Regions from separate parts of the Geovibrio thiophilus genome, predicted to be linked through region 1. Evidence: predicted binding sites of a transcription regulator. Region 1 holds the regulator's gene; the other holds the start of a gene.
The links. The regulator HrcA, encoded in region 1, represses chaperone genes, less so after heat shock. The targets are predictions, from matches to a motif close to TNTTAGCACTCNNNNNNNNNGAGTGCTAANA.
Positions count from the first base shown of each region.

Region 1 (3,420 bases):
CACCATTGAGCATCTCATGAGCGCTCTTTACGGTCTCGGTGTGGACAACGCACTCGTTGACGTTTACGGCACGGAAGTGCCCATACTCGACGGCAGCGCATATCCTTTCGTCGGCATGATAAAAGAAGCAGGAATTAAAGAACTCAATATAAAGAGGAAATACCTCAAGTTTAAAAAGAGAATCATCATCGAAAAAGGCGACAAATGGATAGAGCTTATCCCCTCACGCTTTTTTAAGGTAACTTTCGGCATCTCATTTGACGATAACTTCGTGCAGGAGCAGAAGGCATACTTTAACTTCTCCGACGGCGGCTTCATTGAGGATGTTTCAAGGGCGAGAACCTTCGGCTTCAAAAAGGATGTTGACGCTCTCCACGCCATGGGGCTTGCCAAAGGCGGCAGCCTTGAAAACGCTGTCGTTGTTGACGGAAGCGGAGTTCTCAACGCTGAAGGTCTCAGGTATGATGATGAGTTCGTGCGCCACAAAATTCTCGATCTCCTCGGAGATATATCCCTTATAGGCTACAGGTTCTACGGTCACGTAAGGGCATACAAATCAGGACATATGCTCAATAATATTTTCGCAAGAACACTGCTTGAATCTACTAACTGCTATTCCATAATAGAACAGCCGGAGACTCCGGCATTCGGTTCGCTGCTTGAACTGAAACCACAGGGGATTTAAGAGATCACCCGAAAGCAGTCGGTCGGCTGCTTTCGGGGGGAATCTCGACTTAACAATGCCAAATTCTCCATCCATGGGAATTTGGCATACACGTTCGCGCCGCATGAAATGCGGCTTCACTACGCACGGCGGGCTCCCATCCTTGGGAGCGTTTTTGTTTTCAGGGGCGTATACACGTTCGCGCCGCATGAAATGCGGCTTCACTACGCACGGTGCGCTCCCATCCTTGGGAGCGTTTTTGTTTTCAGCGTCACTGCGAGGAGCAAGGCGACGCGGCAGTCCCGTTTCCTGCATTTAACCGCATCTGGCTGATATTACCTTCCCGCGTAATCACGAAACGCCATTTTCTCCGCAGCTTAAACTCCTTATGCGTATAGCTTAAAAAACTGCTTGACAGTGAGAAGCTCAACTCTTATTCTTTATTTAGCACTCTTTAGCATTGAGTGCTAACAGCAAGCGCCGGACATTGATAAAGCAGGTAAAAAAACAAAAATGCTGAACGAAAGGGAAGAGTCGGTTCTCAGAATTATAGTTGAGGAATACATAAAAACCAGCGAGCCTGTGGGCTCCCGCTATATCTCAAAAAGCGGACCCCTCCAACTGAGTGCCGCCTCCATACGCAACATAATGAGCGATCTCGAAGAGAAGGGATACCTCACCCAGCCGCACACCTCCGCAGGGCGCATCCCCTCTGATAACGGGTACCGCTATTATATAGACAGGCTGGTGGTTTTCGGCTCACCGGACAATGACATAATCTCCTCACTTCAGGAAGGCTGCCAAACCACCAGCGTTAACAGTTTCTTACAGCATTTCAGCCGTAAAATGGGCTCCCTCACAAATGCCGTGGGCTTTGTTGTTGCGCCCAAGCTGAACACAATGCACCTGAAGCATATAGAATTCTTACAGTTTAACGCATATACGGTGCTGGCGGTGATTGTCACCAAGTCCGGCATTGTGCACAACCTCATGCTGGAAACCGAAAAGCCGGTGGATAAAAGCGACCTCACAAGGGTCAGCAACTATCTTAACGAGCATTTCGGCGATAAATCTCTGGGAGAGATAAAAGCACACATCCTCAGCGAGATGGAGGACAGAAAGGAGCATCTCGACAGGCTTTTTGAAAGAGCGTATACCCTCGGCGAGAGGGTTTTTGCCGTGGAAAATTTCGGTCATGAAATATATCTGGAGGGAACCTCAAATGTTCTGGATATGCCGGAGTTCAAAGACGTGCAGAAGATAAAAGAGATATACAGAATATTTGAGGAAAAACATTTCATCAGCGAGATACTGGACAAGTGCATGACAGAAAGCGGAGTTCAGATCTTTGTCGGCTCAGAGATAGGCAAGGAGGAGATAAACGAACTCGGTCTTGTCTCCAAAACCTATTCCAGAGGCGGCAAAATAGTGGGCAGCCTCGGCATCATCGGTCCCAAGAGGATGAGCTACCCGAAGGTTGTGTCTATAGTTGACTGTACGTCGGACATAATAACCAAGATGCTCAACAGGCTTTCCGAATAAGTAATAAACGACAATGAGGATATAGATGAATTCGGACGAGAAAAAGACTTTGGATGAACAGGAAGCCGAAATCTGCGCGGAAGAGATACCCGCAGCGGAAAAAAGCGAGCTTGAGCTTCTGAAGGAAGAGAACGAAGCGCTGATAAGGCAGGCGGAAGAGGCTAAGAATGACGCCCTCAGGGCTGTGGCAGACGCAGACAACTTCCGCAAGCGTATGTCGAAAGAGGCAGAGGACAGAATAAAATTCGCCGGCACACGGATTCTTGAAGGGCTGCTCCCCGTGCTGGACAACCTTGAGATGGCTCTTGCTCATGCCGAAGAAGATAGCCCTCTGAAGCAGGGAGTTGATCTCACTTTGAAACAGATGCTTGAGACTCTCGGCAAAAACGGGCTTGAGAAAATCATGCTGGAAGTAGGGGCAGAATTTGATCCCGCTTTTCATGAAGCGCTTATGCTGGATAATACGGATGAATACGGCAACAACTGCGTAACCATGATTCTGCAAAACGGCTACACTCTCAACGGCAGAGTGATACGTCCGGCTAAAGTAAAGGTAAATAAGAAGTAATAACAAATCAGAGTTCGGTGCAAATTCGGTTTTTTTAAAGAGGGGTATATTTTTAAATAAACTGAAAAAACCTTTCTTTTATGGTAAAGAAAGGTTTTCTCAGACTCTTTCCAAAGAAACCAAATTTGTTATGGTATGAAGCGCAGGACGCGTCTTTTTTGAACCAAAATAAGACAGATGCGTGCAATATAACGAGAGCACACCCATGGATGGGTGCGTGGAGTGCGCAGCACAGCGAATGCGAGCAGCGCAAACGTAACGAGAGCGGCAAGGAGTTTTACTCCGCAGGCTGCGAGTGAAAAAAAGCGCAGGACGCGTCTTTTTTGAACCAAAATAAGACAGATGCGTGCAATATAACGAGAGCACACCCATGGATGGGTGCGTGGAGTGCGCAGCACAGCGAATGCGAGCAGCGCAAACGTAACGAGAGCAGCAAGGAGTTTTACTCCGCAGGCTGCGAGTGAAAAAAAGCGCAGGACGCGTCTTTTTTGAACCAATAAATAAGACAGACGCGTGTACCGTAATCTGACAGGACATTCAGATTACGGTGATAAGAACGGATTTAAAAAGAAAAAGATATATTCAGGAGGCATTTTATGAGTAAAGTAATCGGTATAGACCTTGGTACGACGAACTCAGTTGTAGC
Region 1 covers NZ_CP035108.1:121,006-124,425, reverse strand. The annotation lists gene lpxC (UDP-3-O-acyl-N-acetylglucosamine deacetylase) at 1-685, shown strand, start outside; gene hrcA (heat-inducible transcriptional repressor HrcA) at 1,178-2,206, shown strand; gene grpE (nucleotide exchange factor GrpE) at 2,232-2,774, shown strand; gene dnaK (molecular chaperone DnaK) at 3,371-3,420, shown strand, end outside.

Region 2 (3,420 bases), 220 kb from region 1:
TCTGCTCGTCGCCGTCAAGAGCCATTGACTCAACAGCTTTAAGAGCCTTAATGAGAGCAACGCCGCCTCCGGGGACTATGCCTTCCTCAACTGCCGCTTTTGTAGCGTTGAGGGCATCCTCCACTCTGGCTTTTTTCTCTTTCATCTCAGTTTCGGTAGCAGCGCCCACTTTGATAACCGCCACGCCGCCGATGAGCTTAGCAAGTCTTTCCTGAAGTTTTTCTCTGTCGTAGTCGCTTGTGGTGTCTTCGGACTGTTTTTTGATCTGGTTGACACGCGCATGAATGTCTTCAGTTTTGCCGGCGCCTTCAACGATTGTGGTGTTCTCTTTGTCGATAACGATTTTTTTAGCGCGTCCGAGGTCAGCGAGTGTAACAGTGTCGATTTTAATACCGAGGTCTTCGCTGATAACCTGACCGCCAGTAAGAACAGCGATGTCTTTCAGCATTTCCTTTCTTCTGTCGCCGAAGCCGGGAGCCTTAACTGCGCAGCAGTTAAGTGTGCCGCGGAGCTTGTTTACAACAAGTGTCGCGAGGGCTTCGCCTTCAACATCTTCAGCGATGATAAGGAAAGGTGCGTTCTGTTTCGCAAGCTGCTCAAGAACGGGAAGGATCTCTTTCATGTTGGAGATTTTCTTCTCGTATATAAGTATGTAGGGGTTATCAAGAGAAGCTTCCATGTTCTCAGGGTTAGTCACGAAGTAGGGAGAGAGGTAGCCTCTGTCGAACTGCATGCCTTCAACCACATCAAGAACCGTGTCTGTTGATTTGTTTTCTTCGATTGTGATAACGCCGTCTTTGCCGACTCTTTCCATAGCCTCAGCTATGATTCCGCCGATTTCTTTGTCGTTGTTGGCGGAAATAGTGCCGACCTGTTCTATCTCTTTTTTATCCGCTATGGGCTTGGAGATTTTTTTAAGCTCGCCGATAACAGCCGTAACCGCTTTATCAAGACCTCTTTTGAGTTCCATGGGGTTAGCGCCTGCCACAACGTTTTTCATGCCTTCTCTGTAGATAGCCTGAGCAAGAACAGTGGCTGTTGTTGTACCGTCGCCTGCGATGTCGGAAGTTTTGGAAGCTACTTCCTTAACCATCTGCGCGCCGAGGTTTTCAAGCGGGTCTTCAAGCTCGATTTCTTTAGCGACGGAAACACCATCCTTGGTAACAAGGGGTGAGCCGAATTTTTTTTCTATTACAACGTTTCTTCCTTTGGGTCCGAGTGTAACTTTAACTGCGTCTGCGAGTTTGTCTACGCCGCGTCCGATGGCGCGTCTTGCCTCTTCGCCGAAAACTATTTTCTTAGCCATAGTATTAATCCCCTCCGTAATTAGTTAAGGATGCCGAGGATGTCATCCTCACGCATGATAAGGTACTCTTCATCGCCGAGTTTAACTTCTGTTCCCGCATATTTGCTGAACAGAACCTTGTCGCCCGCTTTAACCGTGAGCTCAACCTTGTTTCCGTTGTCAAGGTACTTGCCGGGGCCCGTAGCGATAACTTCGCCTTCCATGGGTTTTTCCTTTGCACTGTCGGGAATGATGATTCCTGAGGCAGTTTTCTCTTCGCCTTTGAAGCGTTTAACGAGAACTCTGTCCTGAAGCGGCTTAATCTGTGCCATCTTCTTCCTCCTTATATTTTTGTTTTAATTGCCTGATTTAAGACTATTAGCACTCTGGCTTGTTGAGTGCCAACAAAGATATTTTTATAGATCGGGAGCAAAAAAATCAAGAGAAAAATAAAGGAAAAAATGAATAGAGTTATGCGTATGTAAAGGCAGATAAAAAGGAAAGCACAGCCGCTGCGGGCACGGCTGCGCTGTCTGTCATTATTTATGCAGTTCTATATAATTTTGCAGACCCTGAAAAATACCGTAGGCGATTTTCTTTCTGTGTGCGTTGCTTTTCAGCATGTCCGCCTCAACTCTGTTTGAAACAAATCCCGCCTCCACCAGTATGGAAGGCATTTTAGCGCCCACGAGCACGTAGAACGGAGCCTGCTTGACTCCTCTGTTATTCCTGTGGTTCGCTGTTCCGTATACCGACTGGGTAAGGGATTCCTGAGCCTTGGCTGCGAGAAGGAGCGATTCCTCAAGCTTGGAGTTCAGCATTATATCTTTGAGGATTCCCTGAAGATCACTCATGGATTTTTCCGTTGCCATGTTTTCCGCCGCCGCTACTTCCAGAGCCGACTGATCCTTGGTTACGTTAAGCACGAAGGTTTCAAGCCCGCTGCTGTTTTTGTTTCTGCTGGCGTTGACGTGAACAGATACGAAAATATCCGCCTTGAGTCTGTTTGCTATTGCGGTTCTCTCCTCAAGGGGGATGAACACATCCGTTCTTCTTGTAAGGTGAACGTCAAGATCGGTGTTCTGCTTGAACAGCTTCTCAAGCTCAAGGGCTATATCAAGAACAATATCCTTTTCCTTAAGCCCGTAGTATGAGGCGCCGGGGTCTTTTCCGCCGTGTCCGGCATCTATTACTATGCGGCGCACCTTAAGACCGAAAACGCTTGCCAAAGTCGCTTTTGAGAGATCCCTGTCGTTGGTTATGTTTCTCTCCGCCGTTTTCAGTGTTTCCGGCTGTTTATTATCTATACCCTGATTGCTTACGTCTATTACTATTCTGTCGGGGTTGCTCATGGCAAATACGGTGAAGTCCTTAACATTGTCACTGTCCAGAACTATGCGTGTTACACCCGGGCGGTTCGGAGCCCAGCGCACCGAGCGGAGCAGACCGTCCTTAATATCAATTTCCTTGGGTATTGAGGAGTCGATGGAATCTGTCTGGAGGTCGATAAACAGCCTCGGCGGTTTATTGAATTCAGGGTTTTCCCTGAGCCAGTGCTTCATGAATTCGGTGGGCTTGTTGAGGTCGATTACCACCCTTGTATAATCGCTGGCGGCGAAATGGCGTATGCTTTTAACCACCTTGTCGCTGGTTCCGCCGGCTTTCACACCGTAGTAGTTTTCGCCGGTTTTAATATCGGACGCAACCTGATCTGCGTAGAAGCTGTCCGTGCTTTTAACCGCAGGCTCAGCAGCATTCGCCGCTGAAGCGGGATCAGGCTTAAGCTCAGGCACTGCGGGAGGCAGATTCTCCTCCGGCAGGGAAGCCAAGGCGCGGGGAGCAGGGGGCGGGGTCAGTGAGCGTTCTTTTCTTTCCGCCGCAGCTATGAGGTCGTTTATCTGCTCCAGCTTCTTTTTCGCCGCCGGAGTATCTTCGGATTTCGGGAATTTGATGAGCATTTTGTTCAGAGTGAACCTTGCCGAAGAGTAGTCTCTGCTTGCTATGTAGATGTCCGCAAGCTGAATATACGCAAGGGATGCCAACCTTGTGTTGTAGTTTATCGCAAGGAGATTGAGGTTTCTGATGGTTTTCAGCATGTCGTCTTTTACATTGAAGCGTTTGTAGCTTCTGTAGTA
Region 2 covers NZ_CP035108.1:2,899,501-2,902,920, reverse strand. The annotation lists gene groL (chaperonin GroEL) at 1-1,306, opposite strand, end outside; gene groES (co-chaperone GroES) at 1,327-1,617, opposite strand; gene EP073_RS13400 (N-acetylmuramoyl-L-alanine amidase) at 1,825-3,420, opposite strand, start outside.
Region 2: a site for HrcA is predicted at 1,662-1,692, ahead of groES (co-chaperone GroES). Genes of this name have one in related genera too.